DNA from 4 places in the Actinoplanes sp. NBRC 101535 genome. Region 3 is predicted to be linked to each of the others. Evidence: riboswitches for the same ligand, from Rfam matches in the RefSeq annotation. Region 3 holds a riboswitch; each other region holds the start of a gene.
The links. Region 3 has a riboswitch for cyclic di-AMP ahead of QSK32_RS45655 (transglycosylase family protein). Riboswitches for the same ligand answer to the same signal wherever they lie in the genome.
Positions count from the first base shown of each region.

Region 1 (7,540 bases), on a different contig from region 3:
CTCGGATGTCCTGGAACGCCGTGTAGTTGGCGATCACTTCGAGGCGGCCGGGCGGAACACTCGCCAGCGCCTCGTCGAAACTCTGTACGTGCCGGAACGGCACCTGGTTCACCTGCAGCCGGACGGCCAGGTCGTAAGCACGGTCACCGGTGATCAGCACCGGACGGCCGTCGCGCAGCGGCGAGAAGTCGACGTCGTAGAGCCACGACGTGTCCATGCCGTCGGGGTCGCGGGCGTTGATGGAGAGCAGTGTGGGCGCCTGCTCGGCCATGTCGAAGGCCTCCAGCCAGCTGGCCGGGTTCTTCGCCAGGAGCAGGCGGATGTTGCGGCCGTCCCGCTCGACCTGAGCGTACCGGCCGGCGATGGAGGTCACCCGGGCGAGCCGGGGGAGTGCCTCTATCGGGCGGACCCCGAATTCGGCGGCGACGGCGAGCGCGGTGGCCGCGTTGCCGATGTTGACCCGGCCGGGCAGCTGCAGCTTGACCAGGTGCCAGTCGCCGCGCGGGTCGATGACGCCCTCGTCCTCGACCGACCACTGCGGCTTCGGCCGGCGCAGCGGGCAGCCGGTGCACCACCAGTCGCCGCCGGAGCGCTCGATCGGGTGGCCGCTCTCCGGGCAGACGAACGAGTCGTCCTGCCAGCGCTGGCCGGCGCTGAACCAGGTCACCTGGGGGCTGCTGCTCGCGGACCAGACCACCATCGGGTCGTCGGAGTTGGCGACCACCCGGATGTCGGGGTGCTGGCCCAGGGTGGTCTTCCACATCTGCGCCATCATCGCCACCTCCTTCGCCCGGTCGAGCTGGTCACGGGAGAGGTTCAGCAACGCCACCACCCGGGGGCGGGTGGCCTCGATGACCTGGGCCATGTAGTGCTCGTCCACCTCGAGCACGGCGAACGGGGTGTGGCCCTCCTTCGCCAGCGCCGAGGTGTGGCCGGTCGGCATGTTGGCGCCGTACGAGTTCGTGGCCACCCGTCCGAGCACGCCGATGGCGGCCGCGGTGAAGCGGGTGGTGGTGGTCTTCCCGTTCGTCCCGGAGACCAGCGCCACGGCCCGGCCGGACGAGAGGTGGGCCAGCAGGTCAGGGTCGATCTTGAGGCCGATCCAGCCGCCGATCACCGAGCCGTCGCCGCGTCCCGCGGCTCTGGAGAGCGCGGCCGCGGTCTTCGACGCGGTGGTCGCGACCTTGGCGATGAGTGGCAATTTCCCGTCCGTCACGCCAGCGAGGGTACCGGAAGCCGTTGTTACGTCGCGTGGCCGGAACGGCTCGATCAACGGGTGTCGGGGGGTCGGCTGAACGGGCGGAGGCATTTCCGCCGGTCGGGGCAATTCGGTGTTTCGAACGGGTGACGGTCTCGGTTTTTATGTGTTCTGGTTCACCCATTGATTTATACGGATCGTACTGAACTGCTCACTTGAGGTAGCGGCATTTGTCTCGTGGCGGTAACAAAATGGACAGTGACCACTTTCGACGTCACGGAGAGTGGCGGAACTGGTGCTGACGATCATGGAGTTGTTCGGGTACCAAGGTGTGGCCGGGGGCAACCGCTCGCCGGTCGTACCGAACCGGTTCACGCCGAGCCCTGCCCCGGGTCGGTCGGTGCGACAGAGGAACCACTGCATGACACGAACAAGGCATTCGGGGGCGGGGACGGGGGAACCAATACCGGTCCTCCGCGTCACCGCCACATCCGGCGGCGAGCGGGGAAGACCTTGGGGTGAAGCCGCCTTGTGCGGCCGGGCAACCTTCCCGCCCGAACCCGACAGCTAACCTCGCAGGCGTGCCGGAGGGATATCTCTACCGTGCACGAATACAGAGCGCGTCACCGCCAGGCCCGTCGTCGTACCGTCGTCGGTTCCGGCACTGCCGCACTGTCCCTGGGCCTCTGCCTCTCCGCCGGCCAGCTCATGGCCGGGTCGGCCGCCTCGGCGGCAGCGACGACGACCGAGGTCGCACCGACCACGGTCACTCCGGTCGCGGCGACCACCACGGTGGCCACCGCGAAGGTCACGCCCAAGCTGACCGCCAAGGCGGCCAGCAAGAGCATCAAGTGGGGATCCGCAGTCAAGGTCACCGCCAAGGTGATCGACCCCAAGACCGGCAAGGTCGCCAAGGGCACCGTCCGTCTGCAGACCCTGTCCAGTGGCAAGTGGAAGACACTGGCCACGAAGACGAGCAGCAGCGGTGCGGTCACCCTCTCCGCGAAGCCGAAGACCACGGCGTACGTGCGGACGATCTTCACGGGTACGGGCTACAACCAGGTCTCCACCGACAAGGTGAAGATCACGGTCAAGGCGAGTGGCGCGAAGATCCTCGCTGAGGCGAAGAAGCACAAGGGCGCGCTGTACAAGTACGGCTCGTCCGGGCCCAAGCGCTTCGACTGCTCGGGGTTCACCAAGTACGTCTACAAGAAGGCGGCCGGCAAGTCCCTGCCGCACAAGGCGAACTCCCAGCAGAATTACGGCAAGAAGGTCGCCAAGAGCAACAAGAAGGTCGGCGACCTGATCGTCTTCCGTAACGGGTCGTACGGGTACCACGCCGGCATCTACGCCGGTAACGGATACATGTACGACTCGCCGCACTCGGGCGCCCGGGTCGGCAAGCACAAGATCTGGAGCAGCAACTACGTCGTACGCCGACTGGTGGCATGACGCTCCCCGGTGCCCGTTCGGCGCAGTAGCGCAGCGGGTGCAGTAAGTAAGGTGTAACCGGTCAGGCGGCGTGGTGGCGTGCCGGCCGTGGTGAAGTACGCGTTGTGGGGCCGTGACCTGGTGGGGTCACGGCCCCACGCGCGTTTCCGCCCTTCTGCCGCCGCCTGCGTCGGCCGGGCCCGCTTTCACGGTGTACGCCGTCCCGCGCCGTCCCGCACCGTCCCGGCTTCCCGCCTCACGCCGTGGCCGCGACCGAGTCCGAGACCCTAGTTGTAGCCGACGGCTGGGCAGGCTCGGCCGTCGTCGGTGGTTCTTGTGGGGCGGTCGGGGAGCCGTGGGTGGCGGCTCGGGTGGCTTGGCCGTCGTGGGTGGTTGTTGTGAAGTCGCAAGCCAGCCATGGCCGACGGCTGATCTAGACACGTTTCGTGGTCAGGGTGCGAAGCCCATCCGCGTGGTGACTTCGGGCGCGCTGGACGCCTGAAATCACCACGCCCGTGGTGGTGTGGTGATTACGGGCGCGCTGGACGCCTGAAATCACCACGCCCGTGGTGGTGTGGTGATTACGGGCGCGCTGGACGCCTGAAATCACCACGCCCGTGGTGGTGTGGTGATTACGGGCGCGCTGGACGCCCGAAGTCACCACGCCCGTGGCGGTGTGGTGATTACGGGCGCGCTGGACGCCCGAAGTCACCACGCCCGTGGCGGTGTGGTGAATACGGGCGGGATGGGCGGCTGAACTCACCACGCGGACCCTGATGACGAAACATGTCTAGCCCCGGCCGTCGCGGATGGCTTCGCTGAGCCCGCAAGTTAGCCGTGGGCGACGGCTGACCGGGTCCGGCCGTCAGCCACGCCTCCTCGGCGCCCGCAAGTCGGCCGTGGGCGACGGCTGGGTTCGGTCGGGTGGAGGGTCGGGGTTGCCCTTGGTGACGTGTGGGCTCGCAGGGGTGTGGGCTTGCGGGGCGGGGCGGGGCGGGGCGGGGCGGGGCGGGGCGTCGAGGGGCGGGGCGGGTGAGAGGGCTCCACTTCGCTCCACTGGAGGGGGTGGGGGGTTTGTGGCGTCCCTCCACTTTCCTCCCGGGGGGCGCGGCGGGCGGGTGTGGGGGGTGGAAAGTCGGGTTGGAAAGTGGGTCATACGGGACTGTGAGCGCTCCATGTCGGAAACCGGACGGAGTGGATCATGGAAGAGCGCTCCACTGCGCTCCACCGCCTGTGAACAGGGATTACGTCCGCGAAAAGGCCTCGCGAGCGGCTGCTTTCGGGTTGCAGGTGGAGGGAAGTGGAGTAGAGTGGGGCGCAGTGGCAGGACCGAGGAACGAGACGGGACCTGCCGGCCCGAGTTGACAGGTGGTCCGACTCCCTCCGCGAAGGAGCGGAACGCCACGGCAAGGGGGTTGGGGCCGGATGTTCCTCGGCACACACACCCCGCGCCTCGACGAGAAGGGCCGGCTGATCCTCCCGGCCAAGTTCCGTGACGAGCTGGCGGGAGGTGTCGTGATCACGAAGGGGCAGGAGCGCTGTCTTTACGTGTTCCCGATGCCGGAGTTCCAGCGGATCGCCGGTCAGCTACGTGAGGCGCCGGTGACCAACAAGGCCGCCCGGGCTTACGGCCGGGTGTTCTTCGCCAGTGCTCACGACGAGGTGCCCGACAAGCAGGGGCGGGTGACCATACCGGCCCACCTGCGCGATTATGCGAGCCTCGGGCGCGACCTCGTGGTGATCGGGGCGAGCACTCGGGTCGAGATCTGGGACAAGCAGTCCTGGGAGGACTACCTCGCGGCGAGCGAGCAGGAGTTCGCCGACATCGAGGAGGGGGTGCTGCCCGGCGGACTGTAGGGCGTGCACTCGGTGGGCCTTTGTGACCGGCCCGGACGCCACTGCTGCCGTACCTCGAGATCTCCAGCCGCTCCCGCTCCTGGCGCCTCTTCCCCGGCGCCAGGCGCGTGTCCGAGCCCGGTTCATTGGGCATAGGACATGAGCGGATGGGGATCTGGTGGTACGGAATGGCGGCCGGGCCGGTGTGGCACGGCAAGAGCCGGGTGAGACGCAAGATGGTGGGGCAATGGGGGTCGTCATGGGGGAGCCGCGGGGCACGCACGTGCCGGTGCTGCTCGAGCGCTGCCTCGAGTTGCTCGCTCCCGCCCTGGGCCGGCCGGGCGCCGTCCACGTCGACTTCACGCTCGGTCTCGGCGGGCATGCCGAGGCGGTGCTCGAACGATTCCCGGACGTGGTCCTGATCGGACTGGACCGCGACACCGAGGCTCTCGCCCACGCCCGGCACCGGCTCTCCCGGTTCGCCGATCGCACGCACCTGGTGCACGCGATCTATCACGAGCTGCCGCGAGTGCTCGACGAACTCGGGATTCCGGCGATCGACAGCGGACTGTTCGACCTCGGGGTCTCCTCGCTCCAGCTGGACGAGGCGGACCGCGGTTTCGCGTACGCGCAGGACGCCCCCCTGGACATGCGGATGGACCAGTCCCGCGGCGCCACCGCCGAGGAGGTCGTCAACGGCTACGAGCCGGGTGAGCTGGTGCGGATCCTCCGGCAGTACGGGGAGGAGAAGTTCGCGACGCGGATCGTCTCGACGATCGTGCGGGAGCGGGCGAAGAACCGGATCACCTCCACGGCGAGGTTGGCGGATCTGGTGAAGGACTCGATCCCGGCCGCCGCGCGGCGAACGGGTGGTAATCCCGCCAAGCGGACGTTCCAGGCACTACGCATTGAGGTGAACGGGGAGCTGGACTCGGTGGAGTCCGCGGTTCCCGCCGCTTTGGACGCTCTGGCGATCAACGGGCGACTTGTGGTGATGAGTTATCAATCGTTGGAGGACAGGATCGTCAAGCGCGCCTTCACCGCGAGGGTGCGCAGCACCGGGCCGGTCGACCTTCCGGTCGAGCTGCCCGGCACCGGGCCGTCGATGCGGTTGCTGACCCGAGGGTCGGAGCCGCCGACCGAGGCCGAGGTGGCGGAGAACCCGAGGGCTGCCTCGGTGAAGCTGCGAGCGGTGGAACGGATCGACGAGCGGGAGCAGGGACGGAAGTACGACCGGGCACCGATGGCCGGCCGCGAGCGGCCACGGGTGTCAACGGGTGGGGGACAAGGGCGGTTACGCCCGGGGGCGAAACAGGAGGGGGAGGGACGATCATGAGCGAGCGATCCGCCGCGCCTCGGCCGGGGGGCCGGGCCGAGCGGCCGCGCACCGGGGACGGTGAGCGGGGACGCCGGATGAGCGAGGCCGGCGAGGGGACTGGCGCCCGGGGGGTGCGCCAGTCCGCAACGAACGCCGGCTCGACGAGGTCGTCGGCCGACACGCGCCGTGGTCAATCCGACACGCGCCGTTCAGGGATGCGGTCCGGCAAGGGGAAACCCGTGACCGGTGCGCCCGTCGAGGGCACCGCGGCTCTGGCACTTGACGTTCCCGGCGAGGCGCCGGGGATGCCGGACGCGCGGCCCCGCCTGTGGGTGGCGCCACCGCTGCCGATCCGGGCGCCGCGGGTCACCTTCGCCGCCTCGGTGATCGTGGTGGTGCTCGCCGGCGTGCTGGGCATCCTCCTGATCAACACCAAGACGATGGAGCAGTCCTTCCGTCTGGACGCCCTGCAGAAGGAGCGGGCCGGGCTCGACACGCAGCAGCAGGAGCTGGAGCGTCAGCTGATCCAGGTGTCCGGTCCGGGCAACCTGTCGGCGATGGCGCGTCAGCAGGGTCTGGTGCCGGGCACTCCGGCGATGATCCGGCTGCCGGACGGCAAGATCGTGAGGCCGCCGAAGCCGGGCAAGGGCACGGTCGGACCGGTGGCCCAGCCGAACCTGTCGACGGTGACGCCGTCCGCGTCCGCCTCGACCGCGGCTGGTCAGGCCGCGACCGGTCAGGCCGCGACCGGTCAGGCCGCGACCGGTCAGGCCGCGACTGGACAAGCCGCGACTGGACAAGCCGGGACCGGTCAGGCCGGGACCGGACAAGCCTCTGCCCCGGCTGCGGCCGGTCAGTAGGCCGCGATGTCTCCACGAGACGACGACGACACTCCGCGCCGGGGCACTCCGCCCCGGCGCGGCTCGTCGCGAGACCTTCCGGACGCCGAGACGGGCGAGGAGCAGCGGCCCCGCGACGGTCAGCCCCGCGACGGTCAGCCCCGCGACGGTCAGCCCCGCGACGGTCAGCAACGCGATGGTCAGCAACGCGACGGACATTCACGCGACGGGCAGCCGCCCCGGGACGGGCGGCGCGGGCGCAGCAGCATCAGTGAGGCGCGCGCCTACACGCCGCGCGGGCGCACCGTGGCCGAGCGGGGACGCCTGCCGCGGTCCGGGCGCACGACTGATCCGTTCCGGCCGGCGCTGCAGGTGCTCGACGGGGGTGAGGGCGACACCGCGCCCCGCACCCGCGGGCGTGGCCGCGGTGCCGAGCCGCCGCCGGAGGAGCCGCCGAAGCAGCGCGGCAAGCGTGCCGCCGAGCCCCGTGCCGAACAGCCGAAGAAGGCGGAACCCCGTTCCGGCACCGGGGGCGACCGGTCTGCCTCTGACCGGACACGATCATCTTCAGCGCGTACCCCCAAGGAAGCCGGACCACGGCGGACCGTGACCGTGAAGCGGGGTTCGGAACGCGACGGGCGTGACCGGGACGCCCGCCGTGCCCGCCCGGTGCCGCCGGAGCCGCCGAAACTGGCGAGCAGCAGCCGGCGTCTGCGGCTGGGCACGGTGCTGGCGCTCTCCCTGTTCGTCACCATCGGCGTGCGGCTGGTGGTGCTGCAGCTGGGCACCTCCGAGCAGGAGGTGGCGCAGCTGCTCGACCTGCGGGAGAAGCGTCTCAGCACGGTGCAGCTGCCCGCGCCGCGTGGCAGCATCCTGGACACCAACGGTGAGGTGCTGGCGCACAGCGTCGAGGCACGG
Region 1 covers NZ_BSSY01000003.1:469,692-477,231, forward strand. The annotation lists gene QSK32_RS11135 (MurT ligase domain-containing protein) at 1-1,201, opposite strand, end outside; cyclic di-AMP (ydaO/yuaA leader) riboswitch at 1,672-1,795, shown strand; gene QSK32_RS11140 (C40 family peptidase) at 1,802-2,650, shown strand; gene QSK32_RS11145 (hypothetical protein) at 3,063-3,392, opposite strand; gene mraZ (division/cell wall cluster transcriptional repressor MraZ) at 4,055-4,486, shown strand; gene rsmH (16S rRNA (cytosine(1402)-N(4))-methyltransferase RsmH) at 4,713-5,801, shown strand; gene ftsL (cell division protein FtsL) at 6,023-6,643, shown strand; gene QSK32_RS11165 (peptidoglycan D,D-transpeptidase FtsI family protein) at 6,650-7,540, shown strand, end outside.
Region 1: linked by a shared signal. The riboswitch ahead of QSK32_RS11140 (C40 family peptidase) and the one ahead of QSK32_RS45655 (transglycosylase family protein) in region 3 are both predicted to bind cyclic di-AMP.

Region 2 (7,540 bases), on a different contig from region 3:
ACGACGGCCATCGTGACGACCACCGCGGGCGGGAGGAGCACACCGAGGATCAGCGAGGGGAGGTAACCGGAGAACCAGGGGCGGAGCGCGTCGAGCCCGGTGCCGAGCACCGTGGTCAGGCGGCCCGCCCCGAACGCGGCCACCCAGGCGGGACCGCGCCGGAGCACGGCGGTCACCAGGGAGCGCCGCAGTTCGTCGGTGACCCGGGCCGCGGTGCGGCGGGCCACCGTCTGTTCCAGCCAGGCCAGCAGGCCGCGCACGGCGAACGCTCCGGCGAGCAGGACCACCGCGTGGTCCCGGGGCCCGGCGACCAGCCGGCACAGGGCGACCGCGACGGCGAGGGTGGCGGCGGCCTGACCGGCGCCGATCAGCGTCAGCACCCCGATGCCGGCCCGGCTGGCCGCCGCGTGCCTCAGCAGCCGCGGATCCACCGGCCCCCGCGACACCTTGGCGCCGCTCGCCGTGCCGTTCGTCGTGCCGTTCGTCGTGCCGTTCGTCGTGCCGTTCGTCGCGCCGCTCGCCGTGCCGATTGCCGCGCCGTTCGTCGCGCCGTTTGCCGTGCCGTTTGCCGCCCCGTTCGTCGTGCCGTTCGTCGCGCCGATTGCCGTGCCGCTCGTTTTGGCGATCTTGGTGCGTTGACCACCGATGGGGGTGGCTTCCGCACCAAGATCGCCGGGAGAGGCGGGAGAGGCGGGGGAGTCGGGGGAGTCGGGGGAGTCGGGGGAGTCGGGGGAGGCGGGGGAGCCGGGGGAGCCGGGGGAGCCGGGGGAGTCGGGGGAGTCGGGGGTTGTGGGTGTGGGTGTCACGAGGGGACTCGTTCGCTGGCGACCCGGCGGCGGAAGACCCAGTACGACCAGAGCTGGTAGACGATCACGCCGGGCAGGATCAGGACCCCGGCCACGGTGATGATCTTCAGGGCTTCGGGGCCGGCGGCGGCCGACTCGCGGGTCAGCGACCACGCCGGGTCCAGAGTGCTGCGCAGGACCACGTCACCGTGCACGGTGAAGATCGCAACGACGGTGGCGGCCACGGCCACCACGACGGCGCCGAAAGCGGTCGCCTCCCGGGCACGGCGCGCCTGCAGTCCGGCGACGAACACGATCGCCGCGGCGGCGAGAGCCATGCTGTTGCCCGTACTCACGCCGAGGACGAGAAGGGCGACCGCGCCGAACGTGCCGGTGTGGCGGGCCAGGTCGCGGGCCCGGCGGCGGACCGGGCCGGTGGTGCGCAGGGAGAGGAAGGTCGCGCCCAGCAGGATCGCCGCGAGCAGCGCGGCGAGCGCGCCGAGCCCGGCGGCGGGGGAGAACAGCGGGCCGAGGCTGCGGCTCAGGCCGGTGCCCGCGACCTCACCGTCGGCGCGCAGGGCCAGACCGTCGACCAGGACGCCGAGGATCGCGCCCCAGAGCAGCACGATGCCGCCGGAACTCCAGGCCAGCAGGTGGTCGCTGCGGCGGCGCCAGGACGGCGCGTCGTGCTTGCCGCGGAACTCCAGGGCGACGCCGCGGACCGCCAGTAGCAGCAGGACGCCGACCAGCGGCAGGTAGAGGGCGGACATCCACGCGGCGTACCAGTCGGGGAAGGCGGCGAAGGTGACGCCGACCGCGGCGACCAGCCACACCTCGTTGCCGTCCCAGAACGGGCCGACCGTACGGATGACGGCTCCGCGCTCGTGCTCGTCGCGGCCGAGGATCGGGGTGAGGATGCCGACGCCGAAGTCGAAGCCCTCCAGGACGAAGTAGAGCACCCAGGCGAGGACGAGGACCGCGAACCAGAACGTGATCATGCTGGGTGCTCCTAGTAGGCGGGGGCCGGCTCGGGATCCGCGTCCGTGGTCTTCTCGGGTTCGCGGAGCGGTTTGCGGGACAGGTGCACGACCAGGCGGATCCAGGCGATCGCGAGCAGACCGTAGACCAGGGTGAACCCGGCCAGCGAGGCGATCACCTCGGCACTGGTCAGGCCGGGGGAGATGCCCTCGGCGGTGGTGGAGATGCCGAACGCGAGCCAGGGCTGGCGGGCCGTCTCGGTGAAGATCCAGCCGAAGGTGTTGGCGGCGGCCGGCAGCATCGGGGCGAGCAGGACGAGCTTCATGAACCAGCGGGGTGTTCCGGTGCCGGGCTGCAGGAGTGCCGGCATCATCGGGATCCGCTTGGTGAAGCCGGCGTTCTTCCACAGGTAGAAGGCGGCGAACGCCATCGCGGCGATGCCCGCGCCCATCATCAGGCGGAACGTCCAGAACGCCACCGGGATCATCGGGACGTAACTGCCGGGGCCGTACTCCGCGACGTACTGCGCCTGCAGGTCGTCGATGCCCTGGACGGTCCCGCCGAACGAGCCGGTACCCAGGAACGACAGCAGGTACGGCACCTCGATGCTGAAGAACGGCCGGTCGTGGCCCAGCTCGCCGATCGCCAGGACGGAGAACGGCGCGCCGGTGGTGGTCTCGTAGAGCGCCTCGGCGGCGGCCATCTTCATCGGCTGCACGGCGGTCATCACCTTGCCCAGGTGGTCGCCGCTGATCGCGGTGCCGAGACCGCCGAGCAGGGTGGTCCACGCGCCGATCCGGCCGAGGGTGGTGAACGCCGGGTCGGCGTGGGCCCGCCACATGCCGATCGCCAGGAGCACCCCGCCGCCGGCCATCGCCGCGCCGGCCATCGTGTGCGGGAACGCGGCCAGTACGACCTCGTTGGTCATCAGTTCGGCGAAGCTGGTCAGGTGGGCGCGCCCGGTCTCGGGATCCAGGGCGTACGCGATCGGGTTCTGCATGAACGAGTTCGCGGCCAGGATGATGTACGCGGAGAGCAGGGTGCCGACGGCGACGACCACGATGGTGGCGGCGTGCACCCTACGGGGGAGCCGCTCCCAGCCGAAGTACCAGAGGGCGAGGAACGTCGCCTCGAGGAAGAAGGCGAGCATGCCCTCGATGGCGAGTGTGGGGCCGAACACATCACCGTAGAACCGGGCGAAGGCGCTCCAGCCCAAGCCGAACTGGAATTCCTGCACAAGACCGGTCACCACGCCGACCGCGAACGTGACAATCAGCAACTTTCCCACAAATTTCGTGAGATGTAAGTATTTATCGTTGTTTGTTCGCATCCAGGCGATTTGCAGACCGGCCGCCGTGACCGCTAGACAGATCGACAGCGGCACGAACAGGTAGTGATAGATCGTCACCACGGCGAACTGCAGCCGGGTCAAGTCGAGCACGTCCATGGATCAGGCCCACCCCTCTACGACGCTTCGTAGTAGATACTACGACGTGTAGTACGACGCGGTGACGTAGACTGCCCCACATGGGTATGGGCGACCTCGAACGGGAGGTCATGACGAAGCTGTGGGACGCGCCCGCACCGCTGACCGTGCGACAGGTGCACGACCTGCTCAGCCGCGACCGTGACCTGGCCTACACCACCGTCATGACGGTCCTCGACCGGCTGGCGAAGAAGGGTCTCGTCCTGCAGCAACGCTCCGACCGCGCCTACCGGTACGCCCCCGCGCAGACCCGCGAGGAGATGACCGCCGGGGTGATGCTCGACGCCCTGAGTTCCACCCCCGACCGGGACGCCGCCCTGGCGTACTTCGTCGGGCAGCTCCCACCGGACGCCCTGGCCGCGGCGATCGAAGCGGCCCGCTCCACGACCCGGTCGTGACCGCGCTGGCGCTCGGTGCGCTCGGCCTGGCCCTGTCGCTGATCGCACCCGGCATCCTCGCCCACGCCCGCTGGCCCGACCGGTCACCGGTCGCCGGCGTGCTGCTCTGGCAGGCACTGACCCTGACCGCCGTCCTCTGCGCGCTCGGCGTGGTGCTCGCCGCCCCGGAGGAGCTGTCCCGGGCGGCCGGCGCCCGGCACCCGGAGACGGTGGTGGCCCTCGGATTCTCGCTGGCGGTCGCGGCCCTCATCGTGATCCGGCTGCTGATCTCCCTGGTCCGGGTGAGCTACCGCGCCCGGGCCCGGCGCGCGCGGCACCGGATGCTCGTCGACCTGCTCGACCGGGCCGAGCAGCGCCGCACCTTCAGCGGCGCCGAGGTGCGCGTGCTGGACGGCGCGCTGCCCCTGGCGTACTGCGTGCCCGGACGGTCGCCGCGCGTCGTGCTCAGCGGGGCCGTGCTGCAGGTCCTGGACCCGGAACAGGTCGACGCCGTGCTGGCCCACGAACGGGCCCACCTGCGGCACCGGCATGAACTCGTGATGGAGTCGTTCACCGCGTTCTACCAGGCGGTCCCGGCACCACTGCGCAGCCGGGCGTCGCTTGACGCCGTACACCTGCTGCTGGAGATGGTGGCGGACGACGCCGCACGCCGCCGCACCGGGCCGGAACCGCTGCGGGCCGCGTTGTCCCGGCTCGCCCACCCGGCGCCCCTCGGTGAGGCGGCGCCCGCCGACCCGGCCGCCGAGACGCGGCGGAGGCTCGATCGGATGGCCGGCCCGGCACGCTCGTCGCGGCCCCTCACCGTGCTCGCCACGGCCGCCGCGATCGGCCTGCTGGTGTTACCGACCGTAGTGCTCGTGGTGCCCTGGCTGGCTCGGGCCCTCGACGCATGGCCATTTCGGTAACCCTCGGTATTACTGCAGGTGCGCAGGGTTTCCGGTACGATGCGCGCTTCATTTGCCCGCATGATCCGAGTACGGTTGTCCCCGGTTCGGCAGTCCCCCATCGTCCAACCGGCCGATCTGACGGACCACCGCCTAATCGCCCTCGTGCGAGCCGGGAACCCAGGTTCATGGGGTGAAGCCGCGGAAACGCGGCCGGGCGTGCTTCCCGCTCGAACCCGTCAGCTAACCCGGTCGGCGGCTGAGTAGGAAGAAAGGACAACACACCCACGTGAAGCGGATAGGCGCGCGTCGCGTCGGTTTTCTGCGCATCGTGCTCTGTGCCGTCGCGGCGGCCGGAGTTGTTGTCACGGGCCCGGCAGCCGCCCACGCGGCACCCAACCCCTCGAAGATCGAAGATCAGATCGACGAGCAGTGGAACAAGCTGGAGCCCGTCATCGAGGAGTACAACGACGTGCACAGCAAGCTCAAAGAGCTGAAGAAACAGCAGAAAGAGCTTGCCGCGACCCTCGCGCCGTTGCAGAAGAAGGTCGATGCCGCCATGGTGCAGGTCCGTGGCCTGGCGGTGGACGCCTACATCCAGGGGCCACCCAGCGCGATGAACGCGATGCTGGTGACCGGTTCGCCGACCGGCCTGGTGGACAAGCTGACACTCCTCGACCAGATCGCCTCCCGGCAGGAGGCGTCCATCACCGAAGTGGCGAAACTGCGGGACAAGTACGCCGCCGACAAGGCTGACGTCGACAAGATGGCAGCCGAGATCGCCGTCCGGGACAAGGACCTCTCGGCCAAGAAGACGACGATCGAGGCGAAGGTCGAGGAGCTCCAGGACCTCCGGATCGAAGCCTACGGCAGCGCCACGGTCTCGAAGAGCGGACTCAAGATCGGTCCGTGCCCGGTCGACTACACCAACGACCGGGGAGGTCGCGCGGCCCAGAAGGCGTGCGACCTGATCGGCAAACCCTACGTCTTCGGCGCGGAGGGTCCGAGCAGCTACGACTGCTCCGGCCTGACGAAAGAGGCGTGGGGATCGGTCGGCGTCAGTCTCTACCACTACACGAAGACCCAGTGGAGCACCACGAAGTCGGTCAGCCGCAGCGAACTGCAGCCGGGTGACCTGATCTTCTACGGCTCCGATCTGCACCACGTCTCCATCTATGTGGGCGGCGGCATGATGGTGCACGCCCCGCACACGGGCGACTACGTGCGGATGGCGAAGATCGAAAGTCCGGGTTCGATCGCCGGATACCGGCGGCCGGCCTGATCGGCTCCTGTTCCGCTGTTCTCCGGAAGGCCGCTCACACTTCGGTGTGGGCGGCCTTCCACCTTCTCTCCCCTTCAGGCCGGCCTTCTCGGGGGTACGGCCTGAGCCCGTACCGTCGCCATCCGGTGTTTCAGGTCTCAACCCGGCGTCGAGCGAGCGCGGCCCCGGCTTGCCGTGAGCAGGCCGGCCACCGGCGCGGGCATAATCGCCTGTCATGAGCGATGCCTTGATCAATAGCCTCGCCGCGGCGGTGCAGGCCCAGCCGGACGACCTGCCACTGCGGTTGCACCTGGCCGAGATGCTGGTGGCCGCGGGCCGTGGCGCCGAGGCGATCGGGCACGTCGCGCAGGCCCTGGCCCAGGATCCCGCGAACGTCGGAGCACAGCAGTTGATGGCCCGGGCACTGGGCAACCCCGTCCCGCCGTCGCCTCCCGTGCCGACAGCCCCTTCCGCTCCGTCCTCCGCGCCTGCATCTCCTCCCGCGCCTGCATCCCCCTCCGCGCCTGCATCCCCCTCCGCGCCTGCATTCCCTTCCGAGACCGCATCTCCTTCCGAGACTGCATCTCCTTCCGGGCCCGGTGGTCCGATTCCGCCGTCAGGTATCGACTGGGCGGCGATGGAACAGCAGTTCGGCGATGTGGTTCCGCCGCGTTTCTCCCGGCCGGAAAGCTCGTCGTCCGGTGATGGCGTCGACCCGGTCCGCGGCCACGCCGACCGTTCCTTCGACGTGGAACGCTCCGGCGTCACCCTCGCCGACGTCGGCGGCATGGCCGACGTCAAGAAGCGTCTCGAGGTGTCGTTCCTCGGCCCGCTGCGGAACCCGAAACTGCGGACCCTGTTCGGTAAGAGCCTGCGCGGTGGTCTGCTGCTCTACGGCCCGCCCGGCTGTGGCAAGACGTTCCTGGCGCGCGCGGTGGCAGGCGAGATGGGCGCCTCGTTCATTTCGCTGAGCATCACCGACGTACTGAACATGTGGATCGGCAGTTCGGAACGCAACCTCCACGACCTGTTCGAATCGGCGCGCGGCCACGCCCCGTGCGTACTGTTCCTGGACGAGATCGACGCCCTCGGGCACAAACGCAGCCAGTTGCAGTCGTCCATGCGTACCGTGGTGAATCAGCTCCTCACCGAACTCGACGGCGTGGACGGCGGCAACGACGGTGTGTTCGTCCTGGCCGCGACGAACGCACCATGGGACGTGGACGCGGCCCTGCGCCGCCCCGGCCGCCTGGACCGCACCGTGCTGGTGCTGCCGCCGGACGGCCCCGCCCGCGCCGCGATCCTGGAGTACCACCTCCGGGACCGCCCGGTGGCCGGCATCGACCTCGACGCGGTGGCCGCCGCCACCGACCACTACTCGGGCGCGGACCTGGCCCACCTGTGCGAGACCGCCGCCGAGTACGCCATGCGCGACTCCATCGCCACCGGCGAAGTCCGCATGATCAGCCAGGCGGACATGCTGGCCGCCGCCCGCGAGGTCCGCCCGTCCACGGACAGCTGGTTCGCCACCGCCCGCAACGTGGCCATGTTCGCCAACGAGAGCGGCGAATACGACGACCTGGCCGCCTACTTGAAGAAGCGCAAAATCCGTTGACCCGCTTGAAGAAGCGCAAAATCCGTTGACCCGGCCCGGTGCCCACCAATGCGGCCCGAGCCAGGCGCCACCGTCACCGCCGGCCCGGCAGCCGAGCCGCCCCAGCAGACGCCGGCGCACACCGGACTAGCCA
Region 2 covers NZ_BSSY01000029.1:26,225-33,764, reverse strand. The annotation lists gene cydC (thiol reductant ABC exporter subunit CydC) at 1-431, opposite strand, end outside; gene QSK32_RS43200 (hypothetical protein) at 463-639, shown strand; gene cydB (cytochrome d ubiquinol oxidase subunit II) at 803-1,783, opposite strand; gene QSK32_RS43190 (cytochrome ubiquinol oxidase subunit I) at 1,795-3,210, opposite strand; gene QSK32_RS43185 (BlaI/MecI/CopY family transcriptional regulator) at 3,291-3,647, shown strand; gene QSK32_RS43180 (M56 family metallopeptidase) at 3,644-4,552, shown strand; cyclic di-AMP (ydaO/yuaA leader) riboswitch at 4,672-4,804, shown strand; gene QSK32_RS43175 (C40 family peptidase) at 4,821-5,813, shown strand; gene QSK32_RS43170 (AAA family ATPase) at 6,028-7,407, shown strand.
Region 2: linked by a shared signal. The riboswitch ahead of QSK32_RS43175 (C40 family peptidase) and the one ahead of QSK32_RS45655 (transglycosylase family protein) in region 3 are both predicted to bind cyclic di-AMP.

Region 3 (7,540 bases):
CCGCATCGCGGTCGTCACCCCGCGCTCCCACTCGATGTCCGACGCGGTGGCCATCATGACCGGCGCCGCACCCCCACCGGATGCCGACGGGTGACGCGCCCGGTGTCCGTCAGGCGAATGCCGTCCGGCAATGCTCGAGAAAGACGGCCAGTGCGGGGCTGCTCCGTTCCTGCCACACCAATGCGAGCAGCGCCGGGATGTCCATGCCGTCGATCGGAACGGCTGTCAGATCCGGGTATGCGGCCGCCATCGACTCGCTCAGCACCGCCACGCCCAGTCCGCGCCGCGCCAGTCCGGCAACCGTGTTCGGTGAGGTCGCGACCAGCGCGATGTCGGGCGTGACACGCTGCGCGGCACAGGCCTGATCGAGCACGTCGCGGATTCCGGTGCCTTTCGGGAGCGAGATCATCGGGTACGCGGAAAGCCCGGTCACCGAGAGCCGCCCCACCGTGGCGAGTTCGCTGTCCGGCGGAGTCAACGCCACCAACGGTTCCTTCACGATCACGTGGCTCTCGAGGTGTTCCGGCGGTTCGCCGGCGGTGCCGACGAGTGCGATGTCGAGGCTGCCCGTGCGTACGCGGGCGACGAGCAGATCGGAGTTCGCCTCCTGCAACTCCAATTCGATGTCCGGGTGCGCGTGATGAAATGCGGCGAGCGCGTCGAAGAGCGGGGTCACCTCGCAGCCCACCACCATGCCCACCGCGAGCCGCCCCCGGACCAGTCCGAACACGTCGTCGATGGAGTCACGGAGATCGGCGGCGGCGTCGAGCGCGGCACGGGCGTACCGGAGAGCCGCCGACCCCGCCTCGGTGAGCTGGGCGGACCGGCCGCTGCGGTCGAAGAGCCGGGCACCGAGCTCATGCTCCAAGGCCTTGATCTGCGCGCTGACCCCGGATTGCGTGATGTGTACGCGTTCCGCCGCCCGCGTGAAACTGGCGGTCTCGGCGACCGCGACGAAGTACTCGAGCTGACGCAGATCCATGAGTCAGGATTGTAGTTGTCATGAGAAGTATGCGTTGGACTTGTTATCGGGGGAGGGGAAGAGTGGAGGCATGACCGAACACGCCAAGGCTCACCAGCCCGAAGACCTGACGCGTCTCTTCGTCGAGCGCGCCAATGCCAAGGATGCCGAGGGCCTGTCGCTGCTCTACGAGGAGGACGCCGTGATGGCTTTCCCGCCCGGCTCGCAGACCCGCGGTCGCGCCGCGATCCACAAGCTGTGGGAGGAACTGCTTCCCCGGATGCCACAGTTCGAGCCCGAGCAGCCGCTGCCCACTCTGATCAGCGGAGACCTGGCGCTCACCTCGACGCCACCGAAGGACGGTTCCGGCGCGCGGGCCCAGGTCGTCCGCCGGCAGCCTGACGGCACCTGGTTGCGAGTCCTCGACCAGCCCGAGTTCGTCGACCCCACCCCGTGACCGCGTGGCCGTGAAACACGCCGCTGCCGTGCTCGCTGTGACGCGTGCTGTCGTTTCGGTTGTGACGCGTGCTGCCGTGCCCGTTGTAAGGGGTGCTGTCGTGCCCGCTATGAGGCGCGTCGCTGTGCTCGCTGTGGCCTTCGGGGCCGCGGCGAGCATGGGTCCGGCCGTCCCGCGAGTTCGGGGACGGCCGGATCGCCACGGTCACAGCGTGATGCGCTGGCCGGGGTAAAGCAGGTGAGGGCTACGCAGAAGCTCATCATTCAGGCGATAAAGATGACGCCAGCCGCCCGTGATGTCGTGCTGAGCCGCGATGGAGGTCAGTGTGTCACCGTGGCGCACGACGTGGACGCTTATTCCTACGCCACCCTTCCGCACCGTTCCGCCGGTTCGGCCAGTTCCGCCAGTGCTGAGCCGTTCTCCGGCGGGTCGTCCGGCAACCGGCCGTCCTCCGGCGGGTCGTCCGGCAATCGGCCGTCCCGCGACTGGTCGTCCGGGGATGGGCCGTAGGAACGGCTTGGCCGCACTGGCCATCGCGACCTGGTTCATCCGGACGGCTCGGGTCCGGCCGGCGTCGTCAGCCCGCAGGTCCCGCACCACAGCCGCCATCATCGTCGCGGTCAGCCCTGTTCCGGTCGAACTCGTGCTGCCCTGTGTGGTGCCGGTCGATCCCGATGTCGCTGATTCGGCGCGCACCGGCACCGGGCTCGGGAGGTCCACGCCCGGCGTGATCGGCCCGGGCACGAACGGTCCCGGAGCCATCGCCCCGGAGGCGGTCGGACTCGGTGTGGTCCATCCCGAGGCGGCGACGTCAGGAATCGCCAACACGGGAGGGGCCCCCGCAGGAGGGGCGCCCGCGGGAGGCGTCGGACCAGCCAGGTTCCGCGGCAGCAGCGTGCCGCCACCACGCACCAGGCTGATCGCGCTCACGCTTGCCGCACCGGAGAAGGCGGTTACCGCTTTGAGCGAGGCCTTCCGCTCGGCCGCAGCCCGTTCGATCTGCCGCCGGATCGCGTCCGCCCGCGTCGCGGCCAGCCGCATTTCACGGCCTTGGCGCGTTTCCAGGACCACTCGCACCGCACTACGAATCCTCCCCCGCCCCTTCGTCTCCCGCTCAGCCGTCTCCCGCTCAGCCGTCTCCCGCTCAGCCGTCTCCCGCTCAGCCGTCCCCTGCTCCGCTGCCCCAAGTCCGGCTGTCGTTCGCTCTGCCGTGCCCGGTCCTGCTGGCCGCTGTCGTTGTCCAGTCGGATCGAGGCGCTTTCCGTCGCCCGCCGCGCTACCGGTCTGAGCTTGAGCGGTGGCGGCCCCGGTGGGGCGTTTTTGACCCGTCAGCCGAAGAATCCGCAGCCGGGTGACTCTCTCCCATGCCGCGGCCTCATGCATGATCCGATTCTGTTCAGAGGCCACTTCGCGCGACGCGCCGTCTGACGGAGTTACCTCGCTCCCGTCGCGGACCTGCGTCCCGGGTCGCGCCAAACGTCGCTCGTCCGAGCTGCCGCGCGATGAGCCCCCGCCCCCGCGCACCTCAACGGTCTTGGCCGGCGCCTTCTGAGCGGCGCTGCCGACGCCGCCGGTGTTCTTGCCCGCACGCACACCGGCGGATGGGGCCGTCGCCTTCTGGGCGGCGCTGCCGGCGCTGCCGGGGTCTCTGCCTGTGCGCACTTCGGCTGTCTGAGATGCCGTCTTCCGGCTCGTGTCGTCAGAGCCGGCCGTGCTCTTCCCTGTCCGCACATCCGTGTTCTGACCCGCACGTACATCCGTGTTCTGACCCGCACGTACATCAGCGGTCTGGACTGTCGCTTCCTGAGCGGCCGTCTTACGGGTTGCGTCCGCCTGGGCGGCTGCCTCGCGGGCGGCTGCCTCGCGGGCTGCGGCGTCTCGGGCTGCGGCGTCTCGGGCGGCGAACTCGCGGGCTTCGGCCTCTCGCAGGGCCCTCTCGCGGATCGCCCTCTCGCGGATCTCGGTTGCTCGCAGCGCTGCGCGTCGGCGGGCCTCCGCCTGGCGTTGTGCCAAGGCCTGGCGGGCGGCTGTTCTGCGCTGGGCGGCTTGCCTGCGGGCTTCCGCTCTGGCCTGCGCTCGGGCTTCCGCGCGGGCCGTTGCGGCTGCTCTGCGTTCGGCTGCCGCCTTGCGGGCCGCGGCGGACGAGACACCCCGGCGGCCGTGTTTGCCGCATGTCGGCCACGCGCCGATGCCTTGGCCGCGGAGCACCCGCTCCGCCACGTGGATCTGTTCGCTCTTGCTGGCCCGGTTCGCGGTCCCGGCGAACTTCGACCCGCCGTAGGCGCGCCACGTGCCACGCGTGAACTGCAGGCCCCCGTAGTAGCCGTTGCCGGTGTTGATCCGCCAGTTGCCGCCTGATTCGCAGCGGGCTACCGCATCCCAGTTGACCTCGGCCCCGAAAGCCGCCGACTCGGTGCCCAGCAGCGAGAACGCGACCATCGTGCCGGTGAGTCCGACAACGGCCTGCTTACGTATGTGATGCATCTGAGCTTCCTCCACGCCTGCGAGGTCAGCTGTCGGGTTCGGGCAGAGGTGCCCGGTCGCGTCGTGTGCGGCTTCACCCCGAGGCGCGTGTCAGCGCCGAGGAACGTGTGGGTCCCCCGCTCCCTGCCTGGGTTCGTGTCCGTGGCCGGCGGCAAGGATTCGGCGTTCCGGCCACGGTGCCCGCGTGCGGGCCGCCGGATGGTGTTGTCACCGGCATGCGGAGCCGGTGTCGTGCTGCCACCGTGCATGCAGAGCCGGTGTCGTGCCGCCACCGGCGCACAAACGCCGGCCGCGATGCTGCCACCGGCATGCAAGGCCGGCGCGGTGCTGCTCACCGGCGTGTGAAGCACGGTGATGGTGCACCAACCCGGAGGCTGGCAGGTGGCGCCTTCTCGTAAATTAGACGCTTTGGTCGGCCTTTGCGGGATAACCACCAACTACCTGCCAGTAGCCGACCCTCCACCCAGGGTGCACAATCGGCAGCCATGAGCCGCGACTTCGATGTGATCGTCTACGGTGCTTCCGGTTTCGTCGGTGCGCTGGTGGCGCAACACCTGGCCGAGAATGCTCCACCAGAAACACAAATTGCACTGGCTGGCCGTTCACCGGAGAAACTGGAGTCGGTACGCGCACGGCTGGGCGTCGACTGGCCCGTGATCGTTGCGGACGCCGGTGATCGGGACGCGTTGACCACCATGGCCGCCCGCACACGGGTGGTGGTCACGACCGTCGGCCCCTATGCGCGGCACGGTCTTCCGCTGGTCAACGCGTGTGCCGAGGCCGGCACCGACTATCTGGATCTGAGCGGTGAGGTGCTGTTCGTCCGGGACAGCATCGCCGCGAATCATGAGACGGCGCGGCGGACCGGTGCCCGGATCGTGCACTCGTGCGGTTTCGACTCGATCCCGTCCGACATCGGCGTTCACGTGCTCCACAAGCATGTCCGGAGCGAACTCACCGACACCACGCTCGTGGTCACGAGTCTGTCCGGGGGTATCAGCGGCGGGACGATCGACTCGATGCGCGGTCAGGTGGACGCGGTACGCAGTGATCCCGCGCTGCGACGGGCCGCCGCCAGCCCGTACTCCTTGACTCCTGATCGCGACGCCGAGCCGGACCTGGGCCGCCAGCCGGACATGGTCTCGGTGCCCGCCTCCGATGTGGATCCGAGTCTGCGCGGGCAGTTGGCGCCGTTCGTGATGGCCTCCTACAACACCCGGGTGGTGCGGCGCAGCAACGCTCTGCGCGGTCACGCCTACGGTCGCCGGTTCCGCTACCGGGAGGCGGTGAGTGTCGGTGCCTCCCCGCTGTCGCCGGTGTTCGCTTTCGGACTCAAGATGGGCCTGACCGGTCTCTTCCTCGGTCTGGCCGTGCCGCCGACGCGTTTTCTGCTGGACCGGATCCTGCCGAGACCCGGGACCGGCCCGGATGAGAAGACCCGGCGTAACGGGCATTTCACGGTGGACATCTTCACCACGACGGTGGAGGGTGAGCGCTATCGTGCCCGGTTCCGGGCGAAAGGCGATCCGGGGTACGCGGCGACCGCCGTCATGCTCGGCGAGTCCGCTCTCGCGCTCGTCCTCGACCGGGACAGGCTTCCCGAGTCCGAGGGTGGGGTGCTGACTCCCGCCACGGCTCTCGGCGATGCCCTGGTCGACCGGCTACGGGCGGCCGGCGTCGAGATCACGGTCCACCCCGCCGGCCGGTGAAGTGCCGATGACCTCGAAGACGTGCCAGTGCTTGGGCCCACTGAACGCGGGCCCCGGCGCGTCCTCCTCCCGCCAGTGCACGATCTCCAGCCCGTGAAGGCGTTCCCGCAGCTCACCCTCTTCGAGGAAGGTCAGCTGCGGGTTGCCCGCCCACGAGTCCCGGTCGCCGAAGAGGTCCGCGGCGAGCCACCCGCCGGGCCGGAGTGCCGCCCGTGCCGCCGCCCACACCCGGTCGAAGGAGGCGGGTGGCTGGTGTGGCAGCGCGTACCCCGCATAGATCAGATCGGCGTCGGGCAGCTCGCGGATCTCCGTGAAGTCCTGGACGCGGATTTCCAGCGCCGGGTGCCGCCCGCCGATGGTCCGGGTGACGCGCTGTGGGGTGCCGGGTTCGCCGTCGAGGGCGATCACCCGCCAGCCGGCGTCGAGCAGCGCCCGGGTCTCCCGTCCGGCGCCGCATCCGAGGTCGACGGCGGTCCGGGCGCGTCCCGGGCCGGCCAGGTCGATCACGCGACGGCACAGCTCGCGGACCGGTCGTGCCGCCTGCCGTGCGTTGTAGGCGGCCCAGTGTGAGGACGACATGGAGTAATCCTGCACGACGCATGCAAGATCTCACAAAAGAGTCCTAATTCGACTTCTCCGCAGGTCAAGCGCCGTATCGGTAATCCGACCAGGAGCATGTTTCATTTCGAGCGCTACTAGCAGGAACCGGGTCCATATGGGCAGGATTTTGAGAGTGACCGCCAGCCCGCTGCCCTACCCGCTGACGTTGACGGGACCCGGCATCGTCCTCCGCGAGTGGGGTGCCGACGACCTGGACGATCTGGTTGCGCTTCTCGACGAGCCGGACATCGCGCGCTGGACGCCGATGCCGTCGCCGTTCGACGCCGAGGCCGGTGTCGCCTACCTCAGGCGTGCCCGCCAGGGCCGGGTGAACGGTTCCCGGATTCAGCTCGCGATCACCGAGGAGGGTGGCCGTCCGCTGGGTGAGGTGTCGCTCTTCGGTGTGACCACCGACCTCACGGCCGAGATCGGCTATCTGGTGGGTCGCCCTCATCGGCGCCGAGGCCTCGCTGCCGCCGCGCTCTCCACCCTCGCGGGGTACGCACGGGAAGCCCTCGGCCTGCGCCGGTTGTTGTTGCGGATCGACCCAGACAACACCGCCAGTACGTCCGTGGCCCGCCGGTGCGGGTTCTGGCTGTCCGGCGATCCGCCCATCCACCAGGAGGGCCCGTACGGGTCGACAAGGCTGGACACGTGGGAGTTCGTGGCGGGCCAGGTCGGCGCCCGCCGCGAGTACCGGCAGAACGTGGCCTCCCGGCGTTACCGACGGCGGACCTGACGACGGCCTGCACCGGGCGGGACGGTGGCGGAGGTAGCGTACGGCGAGTGACCGTGATCGGCTTTCTGCACACCGCTGAGGTGCACGTCGCGACCTTCCGCGACCTCTGCGCGGAGCTCGCACCGGACTGGGACGACCGGCATGTGGTCGACGAGTCGCTGCTGGCCCGCGCCCGGGTCGACGGGGTGACCCCGGAGGTCGTGGCGGCGCTCCGGGCGCGGCTGTCCGAACTGAGTGGCGCGGACGTGATCGTCTGCACGTGCTCGACGATCGGAGCCGCCGCGGAGGGGCTGGACGGTGCTTTCGGCGTACCCCTGATGCGTGTTGATCGTCCGATGGCCGATGCCGCCGTCGCTGCCGGTGGGCGCATCGCGGTCGCGTTCGCTCTGGAGTCGACGTGGGCGACGACCGGCGCGCTGATCCGCGACAGTGCCGTCCGGGCCGGACGGGAGGTGACGCTGACGCCGGTACCGTGCCTGTCGGCCTGGCCGTTTTTCGAGGCCGGTGACCTGCCGCGGTATCACCGGACGATCGCCGATCGGATCCGGACGACGGCCGGTGACGTGGACGTGACGGTGTTGGCGCAGGCG
Region 3 covers NZ_BSSY01000034.1:25,640-33,179, reverse strand. The annotation lists gene QSK32_RS44585 (ATP-binding cassette domain-containing protein) at 1-94, shown strand, start outside; gene QSK32_RS44580 (LysR family transcriptional regulator) at 110-982, opposite strand; gene QSK32_RS44575 (YybH family protein) at 1,053-1,418, shown strand; gene QSK32_RS45655 (transglycosylase family protein) at 1,623-3,902, opposite strand; cyclic di-AMP (ydaO/yuaA leader) riboswitch at 3,903-4,077, opposite strand; gene QSK32_RS44560 (saccharopine dehydrogenase family protein) at 4,388-5,611, shown strand; gene QSK32_RS44555 (class I SAM-dependent methyltransferase) at 5,564-6,190, opposite strand; gene QSK32_RS44550 (GNAT family N-acetyltransferase) at 6,345-6,950, shown strand; gene QSK32_RS44545 (aspartate/glutamate racemase family protein) at 6,998-7,540, shown strand, end outside.

Region 4 (7,540 bases), on a different contig from region 3:
CGGTTCATCCGAATGGGCACGCGATTCCGGGGCATGCTCAAGACAGGAGACCTCGGCGCCGAGTTCTCCGCGTTGATGCTGCTGTTGCCGTTGCGTTCCCTGGGTCCGATGCGGGTCACCGATCTCGCCGAGATCAAGCAGGCCGACCCGTCCACGATCAGCCGTCAGGTCGCCCAGTTGGTGAAAGCGGGCCTGGCACGCCGCGAGGCCGACCCGGAGGACGGCCGCGCCTCACGGCTGGCCGTGACCGCGTCCGGCGAGGACGCCTGCCGACGCCTCGACCAGGCACGGATCGAGCTGCTCGGCCGGGCGCTCGCCGACTGGCCGGCGGATCGGATCGCCGCTTTCACCGTTCTTTTCGAAGAGTTCAACAACTCGGTCGAGGCGCTGGTGCGCACCGACCCAGCCGCAGCCCCACGGGAGATCGTGTGAGCCACTCCAGTCCACCGGCCGCCGAGCCGGTGGAATTCACCCACCGCCAGATTCTGACGATCCTCGGCGGTCTGATGATGGGCATGTTCCTGGCCGCCCTCGATCAGACGATCATGGCGACCGCGACCCGGACCATCGCCGACGACCTGCACGGTTTCGACCTGCAGGCGTGGGCCACCACCGCTTTCCTGATCACGTCGACGATCTCCACGCCGCTCTACGGCAAACTCTCCGACATCTACGGCCGCCGGCCGTTCTTCCTCTTCGCCATCGGCATCTTCGTGATCGGCTCGTTCCTCTGCGGCCTCTCCGAGAACATGTGGCAGCTCGCCGCGTTCCGGGCGATCCAGGGCATCGGCGCCGGCGGTCTGATGTCGCTCGCGCTGGCCATCATCGGCGACATCGTGCCGCCCCGCGAGCGGGCCAAGTACCAGGGCTTCTTCCTCGCCGTCTTCGGCACCGCCAGCGTGCTCGGCCCGATCCTGGGCGGCTTCTTCGCCGGCGCCGACAAGATCCTCTGGGTGGACGGCTGGCGCTGGGTGTTCTACCTGAACGTGCCGATCGGCCTGCTCGCGATGGCCGTGGTCGCCAAGGTCCTGCACCTGCCGCACCACCGGGTCGACCACCGCATCGACTGGCCGGGCGCGCTCACCCTGATCCTCTGCCTGGTGCCGATCCTCACCGTCGCCGAGCAGGGCCGCGACTGGGGCTGGGACTCGACCCGGTCGATCGCCTGCTTCGTGATCGGCGCGATCGGCCTGGTCGGCTTCATCCTGGCCGAACGGGCGTACAAGGACGAGGCCCTGCTCCCGCTGCGCCTCTTCGGCAACCGGACGATCGCGGTCGGCGCCACCTCCAGCACGATCCTGGGCATGGCCATGTTCGGCGGCCTGATGACCGTCCCGCTCTACCTGCAGATCGTGAAGGGCTCGACCGCCACGATGGCCGGCCTGCAGATGATCCCGCTGGTGATGGGCATCATGACCGGCTCGATCGTCTCCGGTCAGCTGATCTCCCGGACCGGCCGCTACCGGATCTTCCCGATCATCGGCAGCAGCCTGATGGTGGTCGCGCTCTTCCTGTTCTCCACGATCGGCGCGGACACCCCGCTCTGGCGGGTCATGCTGATCATGGCGTTGATGGGCCTCGGCCTGGGCGGCAACATGCAGCCGATGATCACCGCCGTGCAGAACGCGGTCTCCCCGCGCGAGATCGGCGTGGCCACCGGCGCGGTCACCTTCTTCCGCTCGATGGGCGGCACGCTCGGCACCGCGGTCTTCCTGTCCGTGCTGTTCAACGTCCTGCCGGGCAACATCGCCGACGCCTACAGGCAGGCCGCCACCGACCCCGCCTTCCAGCAGGCCGCCGCCGACCCCGAGCAGCAGGCGCTGCTCGCCCAGGCCCAGAACAGCGGCGCGCTCAGCGACACCTCGTTCATCACCAAGCTCTCCGACGTGGTCGCCCACCCGTTCAAGGTCGGCTTCTCGGACAGCGTGCACCTGGTCTACCTGATCGCCTTCAGCATCATGCTGCTCGGCCTGATCGTGGTCTTCTTCCTGCCGGAGATCGCGCTCGCCAAGGGTTCGGCCCAGCAGCAGCGCGCCGCCGCCGCGAAACAGGCGGAGAAGGACACCGGCGCCTCCGGGCCCGCGCCTGCCGACCCCGAGGGGGTCAAGGCAGGTTCCGACGGCTGAGCTCCTTCTGGGGGTACGGGAGAAGCACACTCCCGTACCCCGCCGCGCCGGCCCGGGTCCCCGGTCCGGCGCAGTAGCGTGGCGCCATGGCTGTTGTGAAGATCAACGCGATTGAGGTCCCGGAGGGCGCCGGCCCCCAGCTCGAGGAGCGGTTCGCCGCCCGCCGGCGGGCCGTGGAGGGCTCCCCCGGCTTCCTCGGGTTCGAGCTGCTGCGCCCGGTGGCCGGCGAGACCCGCTACTTCGTCTACACCCGCTGGGAGACCGAGGAGGCCTTCCAGGAGTGGTCGAACGGCCGGGCCAAGGCCGCCCACGCCGGCAGTGACCGCAGCCCGGTGGCCACCGGTGCCTCCCTGCTGGAGTTCGAGGTCGTCGAGCACGTCGAGAAGCCGGCCTGACCCGGCACCACCGTGGTGGGTTCAGGCACGCACCGGGCCCGGACTCACCACACCCCTCGACAGGTTCACGCGGAGAATCACCGGCACGTCTCCACACCGCCCCGGGAGCGGGTCGAGGGGGTCAGTCGGTGGCTTTGCGGGCGGCGGCGGCCACCAGGCGCTCGGCGACGATGCGCCGGTCCAGTCCGAGTCGCTGGGAGCTCTCCTGCAGGACGGCGTAGGCCTCCTGCACGCTGCACCCCCGCTGGGCGATGATCACGCCGACGGCGCGGTCCACCTCGGCGCCCTCGGTCAGGGCCTCCCGGCGGCGCAACTCGCCGAGGAGCAGCTCGGCCTGTCCGGCCACTGCCATCGCGGTCACCAGCAGGTCCGGTCCGACGTCGCCGTCCCGGTCCAGGTAGACGCTGAACGCCCCGACCGCGGTCCGCCGCACGTCCAGCGGGATCACCGCGGCCGCCCGAACGCCCTCGGAGCGGGCCGCGCCGGTGAGCTCCGGCCACCGCTCGTCGGCGGCCAGGTCGGTGCTGATCACCAGGGAGCGGGTCCGGGCCGCCTCGAGCCCGGGACCTGCGCTTCCGGCGTACTGCAGAAGATCGAAGCTCTCCCCCGCCCGGCCGGCGCCGGTCTGGGTGAGCGGGCCACCCTCGCCGATCAGCACCACCGAGCAGCGGACCACGCCGGGCAGGGCGCTCGCGCCGAAGGCGGCCAGCCGGTCCAGAGCGTGCGTGAGGGTGTCCGCGCCGAGCAGCCGGACCGTCAACTCGTTCAGCAGGCCGGCCAGCTCGACCGGGTGCGGCCCACCCGCCGTGGACGGGGCTGGGCGGGAGGACTTGCTCCGGCGTGGCAGAGCGGCGAATCGACGGGCCGGACCGAGGAAGGAGGATGCCGCGGCGAGGCGGGCGCGCCGGGCCGGCCGGGCGCCGCGCTGGGCGGCCGGGACGCGACGTTGCGGGGCAGACACCCGACGGATACTGCCACGTCGATCCGGAAAGATGTCGGCGACGTGCCCCGAACGGGCGGTCTTGTCCGTTTAACCCCGTCTCACCGATGGAAGCTTGCCGGAAACCCGACACGAAGCCGGACGAAACCGGGCGTGAAACCCGGACACATCCGGGCGGGTGACCAGACCGACCAGGAGGCCGCGCCGGGCGGGTGACCAGACCGGCCAGGAGGCCGCGCCGGGCGGGTGGGTGGGTGGCCAGACGGAACCGGGCCGCGGTGCCGGGCGGTAGACCGGCAGCGCCGCCCCGGATGATCCGGGGCGGCGCCGAAGGTAGATGCCGGTGTGCAGGTCGCCTCGCGGCGAAAGGCTCAACACGGCTCCAGCCGAACTGGTATTCCGTGCAGGCGAAGGGTGAGGCCCGGGGACACTGGGCACACCGGCATCTGTTCACAACTGTCGGTAGGCCACCGGGATTCCGGCAGTCATCGTGACGTGAATCACATCAGCACCATGGTGATCGTCTCCGGGCCGGACCGAGCGGACGGACACCGGGGACACGCCGGTACGCTCGGGTGCATGAAAGGGCTGTGGACCCCGGCCTGGCTGGCCCGTCACCTGCTCGCGGTGATCCTGACGGTGGGCTGCCTGCTTCTCGGCTGGTGGCAGTTCAGCCGCGCCTCCTCGGGCAATGCGGTCTCCTGGGGCTACATGCTCCAGTGGCCGGCCTTCGGCGGATTCGTGATCTTCATCTGGTGGCGTGAGGTGCAGCTCGCCCGCCACAAGGTCAGCGGCGTGGTCGAGGAGCCGGTGGCGGAGACGCCCACGCCGGCCACCGCCGACCGCACGCCCGGCGCGCCGGTCACGCTGGGACGCCCGGTCCGGGTCGCCGCCCGGACGGCCACTCCCGCGGCCGACGATCCCGAGCTGACCGCGTACAACGACTATCTCGCCTGGTTGGCGGCCCACCCCGGCGCCCGCCCGGCCGACTATCCCGGTCGCATCCCCCAATAGCCGTTTCACCGGCAGATATCGAGAAGGAGCCGTTCGCCGTGCAGGGAGCCCTCACCCGTTACCGGACCATTGCCTGGATCGTCGGCGTCGTCCTGATTCTTCTCGTGGTGATCGGCATGCCGCTGAAGTACATCGGCGGCAACCCGGTCGTCGTCGAGACGGTCGGCCCGTTCCACGGCTTCCTCTACATGGTCTACCTGGTGCTGACCTTCGATCTGGCGCGCCGGGCGAAGTGGGCCTTCCCCCGCATGATCCTGGTGATGCTGGCCGGCACGATTCCGTTCTTCTCGTTCTGGGCCGAGCGCCGGGTCACCAAGAGCTGGATCGTTCACTCGCTGGAACCGGCACTGAGCGAATAGTGTTACCGGCGGGCGGCTTTAACGCTTAGCGGTGATCAAATGACTGCGCGTTATCAGGATTAACCACACAAGTCCGGCTAATGGTAGAAACCCGGCCCCCGGGCCTTGATTTCTTTTCCCGCCTCGATAAGTTAATGCGGTTGGTCCGGTCCGCAGCCACAAACCCTCGGTGGCACCGGCCAGCGCCGCCGAATCACGTGCGGCTCCCGGCGCCCTCCCCGTGGGCGCCGTTTGCCGTGAAAAGCGAGCCGGGGAACCACTACGTGGGGTGAATCCGCGCAAGCGGTAGGGCTACTTCTTCCAGCCCGAATCCGTCAGCTAACCCGGTAGGCGGCCAAGCGGAAGAAAGGCCCCTTACCAGTGCCACACCCCCGAACCGGGCTCCGGGCGCTCGTGGTCGCGTTGACCGCGTTCGCCGTCGCCGCGTCCGGCGCCACGGCCGCACAGGCGGCTCCCTCCGCGTCTGAGCTCAAGAAGAAGATCAAGACGGCCGAGGAGAAGCTCGAGGACGTCACCGAGTCGTACAACGCGATGCGGATCGACCTCAAGGACACCAAGGCGGAGGCGAAGAAGCTCAAGGAGTCGCTGAAGCCCACGGAGGTCGCGCTGGCCTCGGCGACCGCCAAGGTTCAGACGATCGCCTCCACGTCCTACATCCAGGGCCGGGTCGGCGCGGTCAACGTGCTGCTCGGCGGCGGCAAGGACGACATGCTCGAGAAGATGGCCTATCTCGAGCAGATCTCCCAGGCGAACCAGGCGGACATCAACGCGTTCACCCAGACCACGCAGACGTACGCCGAGAAGCAGACGGCCCTCAAGGCCACCGAGACCAAGCAGGCCGCTCAGGTCAAGGAACTGGCCGACCGCAAGGAGAAGATCGAGGGCGACCTCGAGGACCTCTACGACATGCGCGAGACGGTCTACGGCTCCCCCACCGAGGGCGGCAGCGGCGGCTACACCGGCACGATCCCGACCATCGCGGGTTCGGCCGGCACCGCGGTCACCTTCGCGTTCAACCAGATCGGCAAGCCGTACGGCTTCGGTGACGCCGGTCCGGACTCGTACGACTGCTCCGGTCTCACCTCGGCCGCGTGGGCCAAGGCCGGCAAGTCGCTGCCGCACAACGCGGCCGCGCAATACAGCGCCACCGCCCGGATCAGCAAGGCCGATCTGAAGCCCGGTGACCTGGTCTTCTACCGGTCCAACGCGCACGTCGCGATCTACGTCGGCGGCGGCATGATCATCGACGCGCCGTCGGCGGGCCGGGACGTGCTGCACCGCACGATCAACATCATGACCCCGAACGGCTACGGCCGGGTCAAGTAACACCCGCGTACGACAGAAGGCCGGTACCCCTCGCGGGGTACCGGCCTTCTTCGTCGTGGTGGCGGTGTCGTCAGGTGGTCTGCCGCTCTCAGTCCGGCCGGCTCACTCCGCCGCCGCGCGGCCGAGCCGGCTCACGGGGAGCCGGCCGGCCGGTCTCAGGCGGCCTGCAGGCCCTCGGCCCGGGCCAGCTCACGCAGCCGGCCGAGCGCCTGGATCTCCAGCTGACGGATCCGCTCGCGGCTCAGCGAGAAGCGCGAGGCGACCTCGGTCAGCGAGTGCTCCCGGCCGTCCTCGAGCCCGTAGCGGGCCCGCATGATGCCGGCGGAGCGGTCGTCCAGGTGGTTGAGAAGGCCCTCGATGCGCTGGCGCTCCAGGGCGCTCAGCACGATCTCCTCGGGCGACGGGGCATCGCTGTCGGCGACCAGGTCGCCGAGGTTGGTGTCGCCGTCGTCGCCGACCGGGGTGTCCAGCGAGACGGTGTCCTGAGCCCAGCGGGTGAGCTCGTTGACGCGCTCGACGGTCACGCCCAGGGCCGCGGCGATCTGCTCGGGCTCCGGGTCGCCGCCGAGCTCACGGACGAGCTGACGGGTGACGTTACGCATCCGGTTGACGTCTTCGACCAGGTGCACGGGGAGGCGGACGGTCCGCTCCTGCTGGGCGATGGCCCGGGAGATCGCCTGGCGGACCCACCAGGTGGCGTACGTCGAGAACTTGTAACCACGCTCGTAGTCGAACTTCTCGACGGCCCGCACCAGGCCGGTGTTGCCCTCCTGGATGAGGTCGAGCATCGGCATGCCGGACCGCACGTAACGCCGGGCGATCGACACGACCAGGCGGAGGTTGGCTCGGATGAACAGGTCTTTCGCGCGCTGGCCCTCGGTCACGAGCCGTTCCAGCTCTTCCCGGCTCACGCCGCGCCGCGTCTCGCCGCTCTCGAGCAGGTGCTCGGCGAAGAGTCCCGCCTCGATGGCCTTGGAGAGTTCGACCTCTCGTGCGGCGTCCAACAGCGGCGTCCGGGAGATCTCGTGCAGGTAGACTCCGACGAGGTCGCGTTCTTCGGCGACCTGGTCGGTACGCATCACGGTGTTCTTCTCCACGTTGCCCACGGTCCCCTCATTGCCGTCACTAACCCTGTTACGGGCATTACCTGCGTCCATCAGCCCTCTCCCGTAACGTCCGCAGCTCGTGCATTGCGGTTGCTGACATCTACGTAACAAATTGCTGCTCGCACTGATTCCGGCTGGTGGATCGAAAGTGTCACGAATGCCTGGGTGTCACCTGAGAACCCCGTGCGCGGTAGCTGAGTGCGATCGTTGGATGTCCATCACGTCGATAGCCGGATACCCCTCGCGCGACTCATAACACCATCGGCCTCCAGTC
Region 4 covers NZ_BSSY01000002.1:780,565-788,104, reverse strand. The annotation lists gene QSK32_RS08645 (MarR family winged helix-turn-helix transcriptional regulator) at 1-432, shown strand, start outside; gene QSK32_RS08640 (MDR family MFS transporter) at 429-2,126, shown strand; gene QSK32_RS08635 (antibiotic biosynthesis monooxygenase family protein) at 2,213-2,521, shown strand; gene QSK32_RS08630 (GAF and ANTAR domain-containing protein) at 2,643-3,482, opposite strand; gene QSK32_RS08625 (hypothetical protein) at 4,041-4,475, shown strand; gene QSK32_RS08620 (DUF3817 domain-containing protein) at 4,514-4,834, shown strand; cyclic di-AMP (ydaO/yuaA leader) riboswitch at 5,050-5,182, shown strand; gene QSK32_RS08615 (C40 family peptidase) at 5,195-6,160, shown strand; gene QSK32_RS08610 (sigma-70 family RNA polymerase sigma factor) at 6,316-7,317, opposite strand.
Region 4: linked by a shared signal. The riboswitch ahead of QSK32_RS08615 (C40 family peptidase) and the one ahead of QSK32_RS45655 (transglycosylase family protein) in region 3 are both predicted to bind cyclic di-AMP.